2 linked regions of the Bernardetia sp. MNP-M8 genome follow. Each later gene encodes a partner of the first gene's protein in a complex. Links are inferred from orthologs where the notes say so. Each region holds a gene or a part of one and is shown on either strand. Other genes may lie near its edges. The genes, in order: prfA and prmC.

The links.
Region 2: the proteins of prfA (region 1) and prmC are in contact, whole or in part, in a crystal structure (PDB 2B3T), measured with the Escherichia coli proteins. The link is inferred for Bernardetia sp. MNP-M8 from one-to-one orthologs.

What each region holds. Positions count from the first base shown.
Region 1 is NZ_CP147012.1:3,702,598-3,712,412, forward strand. What follows is about bases 6,810-9,806. They hold prfA (peptide chain release factor 1), read right to left. Parts: upstream 8,848-9,806; coding sequence 7,771-8,847; downstream 6,810-7,770. Other genes in these bases: V9L04_RS15015 (NADP-dependent isocitrate dehydrogenase), read left to right, coding at 6,810-7,142; V9L04_RS15020 (hypothetical protein), read right to left, coding at 7,288-7,722; V9L04_RS15030 (hypothetical protein), read right to left, coding at 9,020-9,367; V9L04_RS15035 (hypothetical protein), read left to right, coding at 9,454-9,806. In the rest of the region: V9L04_RS14990 (hypothetical protein), read right to left, coding at 1-980; V9L04_RS14995 (hypothetical protein), read right to left, coding at 1,208-2,479; V9L04_RS15000 (ABC transporter ATP-binding protein), read right to left, coding at 2,849-3,541; V9L04_RS15005 (glycerophosphodiester phosphodiesterase family protein), read right to left, coding at 3,674-4,531; V9L04_RS15010 (hypothetical protein), read right to left, coding at 4,572-5,129; more of V9L04_RS15015, read left to right, coding at 5,724-6,809; more of V9L04_RS15035, read left to right, coding at 9,807-9,815. UniProt on the Escherichia coli protein: Peptide chain release factor 1 directs the termination of translation in response to the peptide chain termination codons UAG and UAA.
Region 2 is NZ_CP147012.1:1,424,544-1,434,198, forward strand. What follows is about bases 4,383-7,219. They hold prmC (peptide chain release factor N(5)-glutamine methyltransferase), read right to left. Parts: upstream 6,312-7,219; coding sequence 5,454-6,311; downstream 4,383-5,453. Other genes in these bases: V9L04_RS05895 (OmpA family protein), read right to left, coding at 4,383-4,654; map (type I methionyl aminopeptidase), read right to left, coding at 6,380-7,168. In the rest of the region: V9L04_RS05890 (PKD domain-containing protein), read right to left, coding at 1-2,366; more of V9L04_RS05895, read right to left, coding at 2,696-4,382; preprotein translocase subunit SecY, read right to left, coding at 7,400-8,731; rplO (50S ribosomal protein L15), read right to left, coding at 8,914-9,360; rpmD (50S ribosomal protein L30), read right to left, coding at 9,640-9,655. UniProt on the Escherichia coli protein: Methylates the class 1 translation termination release factors RF1/PrfA and RF2/PrfB on the glutamine residue of the universally conserved GGQ motif, i.e. on 'Gln-235' in RF1 and on 'Gln-252' in RF2.

The sequences.
Region 1 (9,815 bases):
AGAGCAATCTCTTTTAATTTGTTTTTCTGTTCTCTAGTTAGTTTTTTAGCATTTTTGCCATCAAAAAGGACAAAATGAGTTATAATTGTTTTTTTATTTTCTTTTTCAATAGTTGATATGCTGCTTGCTTGTGAATAATAGGTATTTCCTGTACTTTGCTTTGCATAAAGTTTATCTATATATTCCCAAGATCCATGAGAAAAACTCTCTTCTATTTTATCAAAAATAGGTTTGAATTTATCCATCGGATTTAACTGCGAAGAGACATATTGGGTAGGAAGAATTGGCTCAACTTCCTTTACCGTAATTTTTTCTAAACTATCAAGAGCTTCTATGCTTCCTTTATTGATTGTATAATCTACCAATTCTTTCAATACCTCAAATCTATCTCTGTCGTAGTTGTGAAAAGCTGCTGAATCATAATAACTGAGTAGTTGCTGAGAGCGAGTTTCAAAAAAGTTGTGTTGTCCTATCTGTGTATCTAAAAGTAAAATAGGTTCGAAAACAATCTCACGATTAAGTTCATAAATAAATGTTTGTGGAGGAATAAAGATAACGATTACATAAGGGCGAAAATCTTTTACTTGAACACTAATTTCGTAACGCTCATCAGGAAGTAGAAATATAAAATAGTTTCCAGTTAAGGTATCAGGTGAGAAAACTCTCAATTGTTCTTCTTGTGTACGAAGGTTTTTGACAGTTAGATTTATTTCTAGTTTTTCTTTTTTAGTATTATTTTTTGCTTGAGGATTTTTGTAATGATATGCAAATAATTTTCCTTTTACAATAGTAGAAGTAGGAGCAAGAAGATGCGTATTTAAAGTAGTTGTAGGAGAATCAAAATCTTGTGCAAAGGAATTATTTACTCCTATACTAACTATACTAATTAGTAAAATAGACAAAAAAACAATCAAAGTTTTGTCTTTGCTCTTAGATAGATAAAATGAATTTGTAGTGTGTTGTTTTTTTTGTTTTCTCATTTTTTTATTTCTCATCTCTTCTTTCTGCGTGCTAATTTATAGAACTAAATAATTTTATTTGTTTCTCAAAAATATCTTTTAACTATTTTCGCTTAAAATTCATCTTGATATAGGAGAAATATAGCAATTTATAAAAAATAAACAAAAACCGAACCTCTCATACTAATAAAATGAGAAATTCGGTTAATCTATTTTTTTTGACGACAAAATAAATTCTAGTTTACTATCTATTTTCCGTCAGCAGATACTTTTAAGATAAGCATATCTACATTTTTTGTGTCCATATTTTCATTGGTATAACCAGCTAAAATAAAGCTTCCATCGTCTGCAATTGCTCCAGCTTTGGCTACTTGATCTTTTTCTCCTCCTAATGTTCTTGTCCAAATTTCTGTTCCTTTTGAGTCTAATTTATTAATCATTATCTCATTAGAAAGAACACTTACATTATTACCATATTCATCAGCTTTATAAATGTCAGTATAACCAATCAGAATAATTTCAGAATTATCAGTAACCAAAATATCGAAGGCTTCATCTGTACTTAATCCACCAAAGTTTTTATCCCAAAGTTTTTTTCCATTTTTATCAGCACAAACAATCCAAGCATCGTGACTTCCTTCTGCATAAGTATACGAATAACCAGCAATTAAGATATTTCCAGAAGGCATTACTTTTACTACATTTGCCATTTCATTATCTCCACCACCGTATGTTTTTTCCCATTTCTTATTTCCATTTTTATCTACGTGGATTAAAAGCATATCCCATTTTGTCATCATTTCTCCCTCTACATGACCAGCAATCAAATATCCACCTTCTGTTTTGGCTAAAGAGTGTCCTTGTTCGCTACTTTTTCCTCCAAAACTTTTTTTCCAAATCGTTTCTCCTTTATCATCAATTTCTAAAAGCATAATATCGCTTTTTCCTGTTTCAATAGGAATACTATTCATCAAAATCATATAATTTCCTTCATCAGTAGCAACAATACTATAAATTTCGTCTATGCTTTGATTAGAGCCAAATGTTTTGTCCCAAATACGAATTCCTTTTGAATCTGTACGAACTATCCAACCATCTTTTATATCCGAACCAGCACCATACGAATCTGAATAACCTGCAAAAATAAAACCTCCATCAGATGTTTCTAAACCTGCATATCCTTCTTCGCTTTCTTCTGCGCCATAGTTTTTATTCCAAATAATATTTCCACTTGCATCTACTTTTATTGCACTCATATTCATATCACCAGCACCATACGAATCTGTACGCCCTAAAAGTATAAAATTTCCATCCTTACATTTGATTATACTATTTGCAGCATCAAAACCTTTGTCTCCTACTGATTTGTAAGCAAGTTTGTTGGTTTTATTGTAGGAGTCTATTTCTAATGTAGTAGTAACAGGATCAATATTTTTTGTAGGATTTAAGAAAGGAGCAGAAAATGAAACAGTAGAACTGATAGATAAGGCTGCTGCAATACAGAAAGTTAAGATTTTCATACGCTAAGGCTATATTTTATTTTATAGATAAAGTTAAAGGCAAATGGTAAAGGCGATGTTGTATTTAGACTCTAAATTATGATGCTATTTGATTAACTAAGCAAAAAGTCTTAAAAAAATAGTCATTCATTGTTTGTATTCGCACTTATTTAGCAATTTTGCAATAAGTGTGCCTACTTCTAAGGCAAAATAATACAAAATATGCCATAAATACAGAGGAAGAATTAAATATAGTCTTATTTTGTTGATAAATCTTTTTAAAAGATAATTTATTAGTTAAATTATTCAATAAAATAGATTTTGAAAAACTTTAAAAGTCTTTTAAATCATTTCCAACACTTTTACAATTTCTTTTTCTACTGTAATTTATTACTTATTTAAGTTGATTTTCTGTTGTGTTGGTGTTTCTATATTTCCATCTCTTAGACGGATTACTCGTTCTGTTTTTGCAGCAATATCATCTTCATGAGTTACAATGACGATAGTTTTGCCACTTTCATGTACTTGTTTGAAAAGTTCCATTACTTCATAAGAGGTAGTTGTGTCTAATGCTCCTGTTGGTTCATCTGCCAAAATTACTTTTGGGTCTGTAATTAAAGCTCTAGCAATAGCAACACGCTGTTTTTGTCCCCCTGAAAGTTCAGAAGGCAAATGATGCGCCCATTGACGTAGCCCAACACGTTCTAAGTATTCTTCTGCCAGAATCTGTCTTTCTTTACGTCCTACTTGTTGATAATAAAGTGGTAGAGCCACATTTTCGGCTGCTGTTTTGAAAGAAAGTAAATTAAAAGATTGAAAAACAAAACCTAAAAATTTATTACGATAAATGGCTGCTTGTTTTTCAGAAAGATTTTTTATTAATACTTTATCTAACCAATATTCTCCTTTATCATAGTTATCTAGCATTCCCAAAATATTTAGTAGCGTAGATTTTCCAGAACCTGAAGAACCCATTATCGAAACAAGTTCGCCTTCATTGATAGTCATATCAATTCCTTTTAAAACATGCATACTTTGGGCTGTCGTATGGTAGGATTTGTGAATGTTTTGTAGAGAAAGCATAGTTTAATTATCAGTAGCTATTTATCAGTAAAAATATAACCAAGTTTAATGATTTTTTTTCTCTTCTCTATTCATTTGAATCATTTTTAACGAAAAATTTGATTTTATTTCTATTTTTCATCATTATTTTTATTATTTCAAGACTTTAAGTAAATGCTTGACTTTATCAGTCTGAATATAATCTACTCCTTTATTGATAGCTTCTATATTTTTATTATTCGAATGTGTGTTAAGAGTAGCCACTAAAAAACCTTCTTGATGAGCTTGCTCTACATTTTCTTTGGTTAAGTTATCTGTTTGAACGGTAATTCCTCTTAAATTATATTTTCTAGCTTTTTCCATAGCTATTTCAAAATCTTCATAAGCAAAAATTTGATAATTGGGACGTTCTTTTTGTAAAGATTCTATCAAATCGGTTCTTTTTAGTTCTATATATACTTTATTCAAATTAAGATTACGTTTTTGTTCATATTTTTCTAGCAAAGAAATAAGTGCTGTATTGAGTTGATTATAATAAACTGGAGAAGTAGAAGAACTAAAACTTTTAATATCTAAAGAAAAGACATAGTTTTCAAGGTTAGGTAGATGTTCGAAAATATCTTCCAAGCGAATGACTCTGTATTTTGTATAAGGTGCAGAACTTGTATACTGAGCATCTTTTATTTCGTTCCAGTTTTGCTCATGGATTTTTCCTTTTTTATTGGTTTTGATATCTAATTCTTCATCATGAAAAGCTACCAAAACGCCATCTTTTGTCATTTGTACATCAATTTCTACTCCATCACTTCCTAAAGTTAAGGCATACATAATTGATTCATAACTATTCATTGGATAAACCTGCCCAATGCCCATTCCTCCGTGTCCAATTACTTTAATGTCTCTTTCAGATAAATTAATGTTAATATCTTCTTGTTTACAAGAACTAAAAGAGAAAATAAAAAATAGAACCAAAGTTAATATTTGAAATGATTGTAGTAATAATTTTTTCATGACTTAAAATAGATTTAGAATAATAGTTTGAAAAATGAGCTTAAAAAGCATAACCAAGTGCAAGTCCTCCCCAATGTTGATAATCTGTATTGAATTCAAGAATAGGTGTGTAAGCAATTCTGAACATTAAACCACCTTTATTTTTTTGATAGCGATAGCCCAATATAAAATGAGTGTGATTTCGTATATCTCGTTTGGGTTGAAAGTCTGACGAACTAGCTCTCACAAAAGAAGTGATTGTTTGTCCTGCTCCAACTTCTAGCTTATGATTTTTTCCATATAAAAAATGAATAGCCACAGGTACAATAATTTCAGGATTGAATGTATCTGTATAATCATTAAGATAATATGTACTTGCACCTAAGCGAAAAGCAAAAGCAATTTTTGAAGTTTGATTATTAGAAAAAGTACGAGGTGAAAAATAAATATATTCATAGTTAATAGAACCATATCCTCCAGCACCAGCACCCTCTATATAAATTGTGTTTTTTGAATTGTTTTTATAATCTGATTGAGAAAATACTTCAACAGAATTATTGAAAAAAAATAAGATAGAAAAACACACAAAACTAAACAGTTTAAAAAATGGACTTTTCATCGTTTGTTATAGTTTAATATATTTATTTATACGTTTTTCCTAAATTATAGTTGTAGGTACAATATTTTATTAACGTTTATTCTATGTGTATTAAATTATCTAAAAATAACGTCTTTTTTAAAACATTTTATTGATAATAATTTACCTGTATGAAAAATTTGTTTGTGGTAAAGAAATTCAAGGAATTATTTTGTGTTCTTGAATTTATACGATTTATAGAAAATAATTTCCTGTTTTACATTTAAAAAAGGAAATGAATATACTACCTCAGATAGGATGAATTCATAAGAAAATCCTGTCAAATTGTTAAACCTTTTAAAAAATTTGCTTAAACAAAACTATTGTGCTACTTTTGTGTTAGTAAGTAATACTATCAATATTGTTAATTAAACAATCATTAATAAAATTAATTGGTAGTTGTGAATAACCAATAAATAATCATTTTCTCGTTTAACAAATTTTTAAAATACTTCTCTTATGCTAGTATCCAACGGAAATTACACAGACACACAAGACACAACATTTGCACAGAAACCTACTCACAAGAAAACTTTAGTTACTGTTGCTAAAGGCGATGGAATAGGCGAAGAAATTATGAATGCAACGCTTTCAATTTTGGAAGCAGCTAAGGCGAGAATAGATTTTGAAGAAGTAGAAATAGGTGAAAAAGTATACAAAAATGGACATTCAGCAGGAATAACACCTGAAACTTGGAAATCTTTACGCAAAACGAAAGTATTTTTGAAAGCTCCAATTACTACTCCTCAAGGTGGTGGTTTCAAAAGTTTGAATGTTACGATACGCAAAACTTTGGGACTTTATTCAAATGTTCGTCCTTGTGTTTCGTATAATCCTTATGTACAGACGAAGCATCCCAAAATGGATACTGTTATTATAAGAGAAAATGAAGAAGATTTGTATGCAGGAATCGAACACCAACAGACTGACGAAGTAACACAATGTTTGAAACTGATTACAAGTGTAGGAACAGAAAAAATTATCCGTTATGCTTTCGAATATGCAAAAGTATATAATCGTAAGAAAGTTACTTGTTTTTCGAAGGATAATATCATGAAAATTACTGATGGACTTTTCCACAAGACATTTGATAGAATAGGCGCAGAATATCCAGAAATAGAAAAAGAACATTGGATTGTGGATATAGGGGCTGCCAAATTAGCAACAAAACCAGAACAGTTTGATGTAATTGTAATGCCAAACTTGTATGGTGATATTCTTTCTGATGTAGCTGCTGAGATTACAGGTTCGGTAGGTCTTGCAGGTTCGGCAAATATAGGTGATGATTTTGCTATGTTTGAAGCCATTCACGGTTCTGCGCCTGATATTGCAGGAAAAGGAATTGCAAATCCATCAGGTCTTTTATTAGGAGCTGTTCAAATGTTAGTTTATATCGGACAAGCTGATATTGCTGAAAAAGTGCAAAATGCGTGGCTCAAAACAATTGAAGATGGCATTCATACAGGAGATATTTACAACCCAGAAACTAGTACGAAAAAAGTAGGCACAAAAGAATTTGGAGAAGCTGTCATCGAAAGATTGGGACAAAAACCTACTACTTTAAAGCCTGTTGAGTACGGAAGAGGAAAATCGATAAATATTAATCTTGAGCCTACCAAAATAGCTAAAAAAGAACTTGTAGGAGTAGATATTTTCTTGCATTGGAACGACACAGCAGACCCAACAGGGAAAAAACGCAATGCAAATACATTGGGAGATTCACTTTCTAAAGCTGCATTAGAAAGCAACACACATCTAGAACTGCAAATGATTACAAATAGAGGAGTAAAAGTGTATCCAAATGGATTCCCTGAAACTTTCTGTACAGATCATTGGCGTTGTCGCTTCCAAACACAAAATGAAGAAGCTATTGATTACAAAGAAGTCTTGAAATTGATGAATAAATTAAATCAAGAAGGATTTGATATTATCAAAACAGAAAACCTTTGTACGTTTGATGGTGTTCGTTCTTATTCTTTAGGACAAGGACAATAATATAGGAGCAATTACGAATTAAAAATTACGAATTTAATTCATTGATTACCAGCTAACTGAATGTTTGAAAATAGTAGTTTATTTAGTTCTTATTTCATAAACATAAAAAAGGAATTTGATTGAGTTCAAATTCCTTTTTTTCTTTCTAAGATTGTGCAGTATTCTCATCTTGCAATTTAAACCACTTGAAGAGAATCCAAATGTATTTGCTTTCAAATACTTCTACATAAACCTCATTATCATTAGCAACAAAGAACCCATTAGCAGAATTTACATCAGATATAAAATAAAATTTATGTTTTATCCTGACCTTATACTCACACATTTTTTTGTCTTTATTGTTTTCTCTGCTTCCAATGACTTTATAACCAAGTTCGTCTTCAAAATATGATTTTATAATTTGAAAATCCGAATTAGAAAGGTTTGATTGAGATGAAAGATGTATATTTTTATAGTATTCTCCTGCAAAAGTACGTCTATTTTTGGCTACTTCTAAAGGTAAACTACCTTTGCCAATCAGAAAATAAGTTCCAACTTGAATTAGGAAAATAGATAAAATAACAAGCAATAACTTTTTCATTTTATTCGTATTTAATTCTAAAATCTAAATTCAGACTTCTAAATTAGTTTACTCTCCACTCGCAGCAGCCGACAAACGTTCTGCATTCTCAGCCAATTTCAATTCTTCGATAAAAGAACCAATATCTCCATCCATTACGTTAGGCAAATTAAAGACACTAAAGTTTATTCTATGGTCGGTTACACGTCCTTGTGAGTAGTTGTATGTACGAATTTTGTCTGAACGGTCACCACGTCCTACCATTGAGCGACGAGTTTCTGAAGTTTCAGCATTTTGCTTTTGTAGTTCCATATCATATAAACGAGCTTTCAATACTTTCAAAGCCTGTTCAAAGTTTTGAATTTGTGAACGTCCATCTTGACATTCTACTACTAATCCTGATGGAAGGTGAGTCAAACGAATAGCCGATTCTGTCTTATTTACGTGCTGTCCACCTGCTCCTGATGCTCTAAACGTATCTTTTTTGACATCGCCCATATCAAGATTGATTTCTACGGCATCTGTTTCTGGCAAAACAGCAACTGATGCAGCCGAAGTATGAACACGTCCTTGACTTTCTGTATCTGGAACACGCTGAACACGATGAACGCCTGATTCGTATTTAAGTTTTCCGTAGGCTTCATTTCCAGTAACAGAAACAATAATTTCTTTATAACCACCTGCTGTGGCTTCACTAAATGAGATAATATCCCAAGTCCATTTCTGAACCTCAGCAAAACGCTGATACATTCTATACAAATCTCCTGCAAAAATACCAGCTTCATCTCCTCCTGCACCTGCACGGATTTCAAGAATGGCATTTTTATCATCATCTGGGTCTTTAGGAATAAGTAGGGTCTTGATTTCGTTTTCTATTTTTTCCTGTTTTGGCTCTAGCTCTTCAAGCTCCTGTTTTGCCATTTCTCTAAAATCCTCATCTTTTTCTTCTCTCAAAACAGATTTTGCGCCTTCGATATTGCTTAGTATTTTCTCATATTCTTCATATTTCAAATCAATTTTTTCTAAGTCTTTGTATTCTTTACTTAGTTTTGCATAATTGTCCATGTCGTTCATCAAGTCAGGATTCATCATTTCCTCACGAACATCATGAAAACGTTTTCTAATTTCTTCTAATTTATCTACCATATTGATTTAATTCTTGAATGTAAGGGCGTATATTTTTTAAGTAAATGTAAAATCACTTTTTGAAAATTGAGTACAAATATACAATAATAATTTGAGTATTTTTTTGTGAAATCAGGAAACATTATTACGACTTACAGATAAAAATGCAATGTATATTTATAACAATTTATTCTTACTTAAAATAATCAATCATTTCTTGAGCCATTATAACAGTAAGTCCTTCTGGATGCCCTAAACGATTATCTCTTATCAAATTTGATAAAATATTGATAACTTTCTTTTCTAATGAAGCATTATGTTCAACTAGTTCTTCATTAATATAAAGTCTTCTAGGTATATTTAGATTTGGTGGTGGAGTATATTCTTCTTTTTCAAGCATCTCAAGACCTTCATCTGTGGGAAACATATTTACTTTTATTTCTTGTCCTTCTCTGTCAAATAAAGTCAACATTAAACTACAAGGTTGGGGAGGAACCCAAAAGTGGATTTTTTCAATATCATTATAAGAAGGTAAGTTCATGTTTTTATTTGAAAATATGTAGTTAAAATTTTATATATTTGGTTTTGCAATTTAAGTAAAAACGATAACTAATTAATTTTAATTATATGAAAACAATAATCCTATCTCTATTTTTTACTAGTATTATTTTTAGTTTCAGTTCTTTTTTTATTAAAAAAAATAAACTAGATGAAACTATATCTAAGCCTTGTGCCATTTTTGTCATGCCAACGATTGAAATGATAGAAGAGTTACAAAAAACAGATGCTGATAATTATGATGTTATCTTAAATGAAAACATGTCTTATTTAGATTTAACAAGAGAATATTTAACTTCTCAAGAAATTTCTATAGTAGATACAGAAGCACAAGGAAATTTGAAATTTCAGAGTTCTAAAAATGAAGTTTTTGAGTTAGATTTATCTCAAAATGCTTGGCAAGTTATTTTATTTAATGGAACTGATGAGCC
Region 2 (9,655 bases), 2.3 Mb from region 1 along the record:
ATACTTTGATATTTCTCAGTAGAAGTAAAACCGTCATTTACATTAATATTATTTCCACCTACATTTTCAAAATCTAATGCAAAATAGGTTTTATTCGAACTAATTGCTTTTATACCTGCATATCCACTAGTACCCATTCCGAATACATAACCAAATTGACGGTTAGTATCCCAATCTGCAAAATTGCGTGTATAATCTCCCAAATTCCAATCATAATACAAACCTACATTCATAGAGTCCATTACAGCTCCACTTACATTTGTAAACTCATATTCTAAAATAATATATTGATGATGAGGAGTATTGGTGCGTCCTTTTACAGTATGTTTTACACTTACTCCAACAGGAGGGATAATTGTACCTAATGTATCAGCAAATTTTGAAGTAGCTTTTGTAAAAAATGGTGTTTTTTCTGTTATTCTAGGAATATCAATCATTTTAAAATCATCATCTTTAACAATGCCTCCTATATTTGTCAAAACATTATCTGAAACATTTGTAGAAGATTTACCTATAATTAATCCTCCTTCTTGCAAAGTTTGAGAATTATTTGATGTAATTCCTTTTCCCAAACTATTATAAATATCATAAAAACCTGCACGCCCATTTCCTGTAAGTGTAAAATTTATAGTATTAAATGGAATAGCTAAATAAGGAGCATTAACAGGAATACTAAAATATTGATAATCTGAATAGTTTGTATCTGAAAAACCTAAACGAAACTTTACATTCAAATCCAAGGGTGCATTCTGACTAACCACAAAACGAAAAGGAACAGCAGCATTATTTTTCTGTTGCATAGTTGCCATCATGTCTGTGTTAAATACACTATCTAAAATTTCTATATAAGGAGAAGACGTAGAAATAATAACTTTTCCATTTTGAGTAATTGGATTCAAATAATTAATAAAATCAGCTTCTAATGTAATTGTATCTCCAGAAAAAGCCGTTTGTCCATTTCTACCAAAATAAGAAGTATTGTTCATCCTTATAGATTTTGCACTACTTTGTTCATTCAAAGCCCTAAAAGCATTTACTCTGCCTTTACCAAGTTTTTCAAAATAGGGTACATTTGCAGGTAAATGATATTTGTTATCAGATGTTACACGAACAATCTCGCCTGCTTGGTCTGCTGATAAATGAGGAAATGCTGAACGTACTAAAGCAGCAATACCAGCTACAAATGGGGAAGCGTATGATGAACCCCAAGCATAACTATAACTACCATTTGCAGTGGTAGTAAGAACTCTAGCTCCTGGTGCCATTACGTCTACATAATTGCTAAAAGTTGCACCTGAAAATTTATTATCACCTGCGTCAGAGTGTGCTACCGAAAGTACATGATTATAAGATGAAGGATAAAAATCTAATTCTTGTGCTGTATTTCCTGCTGCAGCTACTACCAAAGCATCTTTAACAAGTGTTACATAATCAATGACATCTTGTTCCCACTGAAAACCTAAATTAGGACGACCAATAGAAACATTGATAACTTTACAACCATTTTCAGCTGCATACAAAATCCCATCATACATATTTACAATTTGATAGGAAGGAGAAAGGACTGCCACAGGCAGAATACGACAATTAAAACTTGTTCCTGCTATACCTAAACCATCATCTGTAGTAGCAGCAGCCATACCAGCAACCCCCGTTCCATGTCCTTGAAAATCATGTGAGGCAGGTGACATAAACCCAAAACTATATCCTAAACTATCATCTACAAATCCATTATTATCATCATCTATTCCAGCTTGTCCATATTTTTCAGCATAATTAACTTTAATTTGATTTTTTAAATCTCGGTGTATATAATGTACTCCTGTATCTACAATTCCAATAACTGTATTACTATCTCCTTTATGTAATCCCCAAGCTGCATACAACTGACTTACATCTAGTTGCCATTGTGCTGCCATAGAAGGGTCATTAGGAATATAAGGTGGTGCTAAAATGTAGTTAGGATAGATAGGTTCTGCATATTCTACAAAATCTTGATTTTGATAATAATGAATTGCTTCTTGAAGAGATGAAGAAGACGAAATTTCCACTTCATACCAATCTTGCAGACGAATAGCATTAGCTTGAATTGCTTTGATAGAAGGATTTTTGGAATTTTGAATTGGAACTTTAAATCGTCTTTCTAGTTTTTGAGTTTTGAATTGAGAATCAACCTGTTGTAGCTTATTACTACTATTCGGCTTTATTTTAATCATTAATTTATTACCCAAGGGTTTAATACTATCAAAATTATCAGGAAGATATTGAGCAATACTAATTATTGGCAATAGAAAAAACACTATACAAATGATAGTGGTAAATAATAAAAAAATAGTATTTCTGACTTGTGGTAAATTTATACGCATACCAAAAAATAATTAATATAAAAATTTTTAAAACTAAAAAAGCACTTATAATGAAGATTTACATCACTCTCTATAAAATAAAACATAAATTTCAAAATCTAACTTGTCTAAATAAGGGTTACTAACTAAGTATTAACGTATAGATAGATCTTTAGTTACAAAAATAAAAAAATACATCCGTTTTAAAAACAGTATAACTTACTGATAATCAATAAACAAACTAAAAAAAGACCAATTATCAAAATAGATAATTGGTCTTTTAATTAAAATTTAATCTAGTTAGGTTTTAGATTTAATTTTAGAGTGTACTTTAGAATTTCAAAGTGTTATTATCTAACAAGTTTGAACTCTACACGACGATTAATAGCCATGTTAGCTTGATTAGCTCTTCCATCTACTTCATTAGGAACAGTAGGTCTTGCTTCACCATATCCTTCAGACTCTAAACGATCAGTAGGAATTCCTTTAGAAACTAAGTAATCCAAAGCAGATTTTGCACGATTTTGAGAAAGACGTTGATTGTACGAGTCACCACCACGGTAATCTGTGTGTGCTTCTATACGGATATTCATTTTAGGATAATCTTTCAAGAATTGATATACTTTATCCAATTCACCTGTTGCTTCAGCATTCAAATCCCAACGAGCTGTTGCAAAGTTGATGTTATCAAACTTAATTTTAGTAGCATCAAGTAAATAAAGAATTTTATTTACTTTATCACCAAACTGAGCTTGAGTAAGGTCTAAAGTATCTACTTCTTCCATATAATTTCCTGTTGCTTCAGCAGTCAATGTATAAACCTGACCTGGCTCAAGACGAGCTTCGTATTTACCAGTTCCTGTTTTTTCAACATCACCAATACTAGTATCATCAGCAGCTTTCACTGTAAGTTTTGCATCAACAGGTTGCTCATCAATAGCATCAAGAAGAGTTACAGTAACCTCAACACCTTTAGGTACTAAACGTACTCTTTGGTAAAGATTAGTAATTTCGTCAGCATTAGTGAAATCCCACGTGAATGTATATGGTAGGTAACTACTGTGATCAACAGTCACTTTATATACATTTCCTTCTGTAATTACAGTAGAGAATTTACCAGTTTCTTCGTCATTGTAACGGTCATATCCTAAAGAAGGACGAGTTTGATTTTCAAACTTCATGATGGTATAAACAGGCTCTCCTGTTACAGAATCTTCCACATTACCACGAGCCATCATTACTCTACGAGGAGCAAAACCTGGAGGAACTAATGTCCAAAAAATTTCACGAGAAGCATTCATGTCAGCATCAAAATACATAACTGTATGTGCTCCATCATCTGGTGCCATACTTACATAACCTTCAGCAGAAAGATGATTAGCAAAATCAGCAGCCATTGGCTCACCCCAAGATTCACCTTCCATGCGTGACATAAACAAATCAAAATCTTTAGCATCAGCACGGATACCTTTTGTATGACCTTGCATTTTAGCACCTTCTCTCATAGAAGTATAAAACATTGTTTCACCATCAGGCATAATACGAAATGCTTTGCTACAATCTTCATTCATAGCTCCTACTACTTCTGTACCAGCAGACCATACATCATCAGCCGAACGACTAGAAACCATTGCAGTATAACACCACACTTTTTCTTTTTTAGATTTTTTAGCTTCAGTTCCTTCAGTAGAACCTGCTTCATCAGTATCATTTTCTGCACCTTCAGCACGTTGCATATAATAAAGACGATTTCCATCTGCAGAAACAGTTGGGAAACCTTGGTAATCAGCTGTGTTTACGTCACCTAAGTTTGTAGGTTCACCAAATTCGCCGTCCATACTCTCACGAGTAGCTACATACAAATCCATTCCTCCTTTAGTATCTTCCATGTTAGAAGAAAAGAAAAGGCTCATTCCATCATAGCTTAAAAATGGACCAGCAATTACAGTGCTATCGCCAGCTTTAGAGTTGATTGATTCCAATGCAGTTGGTTTTGTCCATTTGCCATTGTCGTCACGAGTAGTCATATAAAGACCATAGCCTTTCCATCCTTTTCCACGGTTAGACTGGAAAATGAGTGTTTTGCCATCACGACTGATAGCAGGAGAAACTTCGTCAGTGAGAAGTTGATTTACGGCAGGTGGTAAACGAAAACGTTGTGGGTCATGCCATTGTTCGTAGATGCTTGTAGCACCATCTTTTGCTTTGTCGTCGCTTTCGGCTGTCGTATTAGCATCTTGTGCTTTAGCGAATGTACCAGCCAAAAGAAACATGAGCAATAAGCTCAGGTTACGGATTCCTTTTTTCATAATCAGGGTATTAGATTGAGATTAGCGATTAGGTTAAGTTGTTACAAAGAAAATAAATACTATAAAAGACACCAACTTTATATTGAAATAAGTTGAGATAATTCAACATAAACTCCAATAAAATAGATTTTTATTCTAAAATTCTACTAAATTTATTAAAAAGTAATCTAAAAACAAGTTGAAACTAAAATTAAAAATCGCTAGAATTTATTTTAAGATTCAGTTTACTCTATTTCAATTTACCTTTTCAATTGCACTATTTTAGTTAGTTTGATTTCTACTTTTGGTCTTGATATGTATTTAAAAATCTAGTGTACTCTGTAAAAATATAACGCAAAAATACGTAAAAACAAATACAGAATCGCTTTTTAATTAGATACTTATCAAAGAAATAAGCCAAAATCAAGATAAAATTAAATCTTTATTGAATTTTTTAGTATATAAACACTTTGAAAAATTTGTTTAAAATAATAGGGTTTGTTAGAAAGAAATTATTTAAAATAACATTGTTATATATATTATTTCATTTATTTACTAGCAATTAATTATTATAATCTTCTTAGAATACTTGATAATTATTCTAATTGAATTTGTACAATATAACGTCTAATTTTTCTTCCTATGAAAACACAAAGATAGTTGTTCGCAAATTTAAACCAAAAAAACATAATTTAATAAAAAATAGTGGCTTTTTATCTAAAAAAATCATCTTTTTTAAAAAAAATTGATGGATGTTTTATTTCAAAAAACTTAAATGAAATAAAATATGATATTTTATCTTTTAAAACACATTTTGGGCTTAGGTATAACAAGCTCTTATAAATCTTGAATTTTCTTGTAAATCTTTAAAAACTCTATAGTTTTCTAAACCAAAACTCACAAAAAGGTCTTTTGTTTCATTTGCTAGATATTGATTTATTTCAACATAAAGCAAGCCATCTTTATTATTTACATTGTATACAAAAAATTTAACTAATGCCTCATAAAAAACAAGTGGTTTTTTGTCTTCTACAAAGAGAGCCAAATGTGGTTCAAAATTAAGTACATTACTACTCATCTCTCTCTTTTCAGAATCCCTAATGTAAGGAGGATTACTGACTAAATGATTTATTTTTTTTAATTGAGGATACTTCAAAAATACTTCACTGAAATCTTCTTGAAGAAAATCTAATTCTATAAACTCTATATTAGTTATATTATTCTTTTTCGCATTTTGACGAGCTATATCTAAGGCATCTTTTGAAATATCAACAGCTATAAAATGTAAGTGAGGTAAGTTTTTAGCAAGCGAAATACTAATACAGCCACTTCCTGTTCCCACTTCTAAGAAAGTGTGCTTGTTTTTCTCTGCTATTTGTAGTTTTTTATCTGCAAAATCTTTTAAAATTTGATGAACAAGTTCTTCAGTTTCAGGTCTTGGAATCAAAACGGCAGGACTAACTTCAAACTCTAATCCATAGAAATGAGCCTTACTCGTAATATACTGTAAAGGCTCATTATTTTTCAATCGTTCTATACTTTGATTTAATAAATCAATTTCTTTTTGATTTAATAAGTGAGTAGAAAAATCAATTCTATTTATTGATAAAGTGTCTTCTATCAAAAAACGTAAAGTTGATTGACTTTCTCGCTCATCTACTTGAGTAGAAATTAACAAGGGGGTATTTTTTCTTATATACTCCGAAATAAGCATTTGTTAGATTTTATGAGAGTAACTAAATAGAATTAACTATGAAAAATCTTGATAGCTTGTTCGATATATTTAAAGGTTGTCAAAACTTCTGGTTTTCCATCTACCACAGCTACAGTATGCTCAAAGTGTGCAGAAGGCTTTCCATCTCTAGTCATAATAGTCCACCCATCAGAGGCTTGTACAACAGCTTTTGAACCCATATTAATCATTGGTTCAATAGCTATTACTAATCCATTTCTTATTTTATCTCCTTTTTTAGGTTTTCCAAAATTTGGTACTTCGGGTCCTTCGTGCAGACTTCTTCCCACTCCATGTCCAACTAATTCTCTTACCACTGAATATCCTTTTCCTTCTGAATGTTTTTGAATAGCATTACTTATATCTCCTATTCTATTTCCATAGACTAACTGTTCAATTCCTAAATACAAAGCTTCTTTAGTTGCTTTCAATAAGTTTTTCACTTCTAGGCTTACTTCTCCAATTTCATAGGTATAAGCACTATCTGCGTGAAAACCATTAAGTAAAACACCACAGTCAATTGAAACAATATCTCCATTTTTTAGAGGACGATTATTAGGCAATCCATGAACTACTTGGTCATTTACAGAAGTAAGTAAAGAACTAGGACATCCATAAAGTCCTAAAAAGCTAGGAACTGCTCCATTATCTTTTATAAATTCAAAGGCTATTTTATCAAGTTCAAGTGTAGTAATACCAGGCATAACACGTTTGGCTACTTCTGCATGTGTGCGTCCTAGTAAATCTGCACTTGCACGCATTTTTTCTAAATCTTGAGCTGTCTTGTATATTGGTTTTCCCATTTTTCAGTTGAGTTTTCTTATCAAATTATCAAGTATAGATAGCAATAAGAATAAAAGAAATAAGATGATTCAGTTTAGTAAAACTTGAATCAATGATAATAAGTTAGGGTTAATTTGAATTCTATATCATAAAAACAAACAAAGCACCAAGACGATTCTTGATGCTTTGTATTTATAATATCTCACAAAATCGTATTATATTAATAAAAAAAATAACACTTTTGTTTGGATTTATATGTAATTCATTGGTTGAGCTTGACGACCTTTTACATTTCCTGTATTCATTAGTCCGTCATATTCTTTATTCAATAAATAACTCTCAATTTGTTGAAGGGTATCCAAAACTACACCTACCATAATAAGTAGAGAAGTTCCACCATAGAATTGAGCAAATTGATCTCCTACTGTAGCTGCTGCTGCAATAGCAGGAAGAACAGCTATAATAGCAATAAAGATTGCACCTGGAAGAGTAATTCTATCCAAAATTTTACCTAAGTAATTTTTAGTTTCTTCACCTGGTGTAACACCTGGTACAAATCCACCACTATCTTTTAAGTTATCTGAAATTTGCTGAACATTGATAGTCATTGCTGTATAGAAAAACGTAAATGCAATAATCAGGACAGCAAAAAGAATATTATATTCTAATGAAGTAAAATCAGAGAATACGCTTGCAATATAATCAGCATTTGGTGTATCTTCTCCTTGGAAAGCTCCTGCTACCAAAGGTGGCAAAAACATAAGAGCTTGAGCAAAGATAATTGGCATTACACCTGCTGCATTTACTTTAAGAGGTAATGCAGAACGTTTTTTCTGAGTAAGCATTTGTTTTTGAGAACGACCTGCTACTTGCTTTACATATTGAAGAGGTACATAACGCACAGCTTGTACGATAAGAACTACTCCCATTACCACTAGGTAAAGAGCTAATATTTCTAAAACAAAGATAAATATTCCTCCCATTCCTTTCAAAGTAGCTTCTGCTACTATGGCAGTAGGAAAACGTGAAATAATTCCTATCATGATTAGAAGTGAAATACCATTACCAATTCCTTTGTCCGTAATTTTTTCTCCCAACCACATACAGAAAACAGTTCCTGATGTAAGAATGACAATAGAAGAAATTAAGAAAAATGTCTGGTCAATAATAATTGCATCTATAGGAACAGTTCCTTTTAGATAAGCAAAACCTTGTCCGATAGTAATAAGTATAGTAAGTGCACGAGTGATTTGAGTGAGCTTTTTACGTCCCGACTCTCCTTCTTTCTGCATTTTTTGGAATGTTGGAACAGCCACAGTCAGAAGTTGAATGATAATTGATGCAGATATATAAGGCATAATACCTAAAGCAAAAATAGAGGCACGCTCAAAAGCTCCTCCAAGAATACCATTAAGCATTCCTAAAACACCTGTACTTTTTTCAAGTTTGCTAGGGTCAATACCTGGCAAAACAATAAAAGAACCTAAACGAAAGACCATTAATAATCCCAAAGTAAGGAAGATGCGATCTTTGAGTTCTTTTACAGAAAAGATATTTTTTATAGTTTCAAAAAACTTCTTCATAATTCTTTTTCTAGTTTACTAAATTTTATAGGCTCTCAGAAATAATTCTAAACAAGCACTAATAAACATAGTAATTAGTATAAATTGTATTTTAATCCGTAATCTAATAAACAAATGTAAGCAAAATAAGCCAATTACGAACTACATTTGGTAAATCATAATCGGCTTTTCTATCTTGTTTATTATAGAGTAGTAACTTTTCCACCTGCTTTTTCAATACTTTCTTTTGCAGAAGCTGAAAATTTGTGTGCAGTAACTTCAATAGCCATAGTCAGTTCTCCACGATTCAATACTTTGATTAAATCGCCTTTTCCTGCTAAACCATTTGCAGCTAATAATTCTACATCGATAACATTAGTATTTTTCTTTGTAGCAAGTTCTTGGAGAGTGTCCAAGTTAATTGGTTTGTAAGCTACACGACCTGGATTTTTGAATCCAAATTTAGGAACACGACGTTGAAGTGGCATCTGTCCACCTTCAAAACCTAGTTTTTGACTATAACCAGAGCGAGATTGTGCTCCATTGTGTCCACGTGTAGAAGTACCACCACGTCCAGAACCTTGTCCACGACCTACTCTTTTTCTAGACTTTACAGCCCCTTTTGCAGGTCTTAATTGGTGAAGTTTCATCAGTTAGATTAGTTTTTATTTACTCAAAACTCGCTGTTTCCTAATCTATTAATACCAAAACTTAAATAAGTTTTGTTTTGTATTTCTATAATTCTATAGGCTAAACGCTTTGAGCAAAGTATAATGAATTAAAAGACAAAATCCTTATAAAGGAACAAAACGTATGTCTGCCTATTCAATAAGGAATTTGCTAAGTGAGTTGCAAAGGTAGGAAAAAAAAACTTTTTCCAATCATTTTGTCTATAACTTTTAAAATTATAACAACAATGAATTTTGTCCTTATGCTTCCTCTACT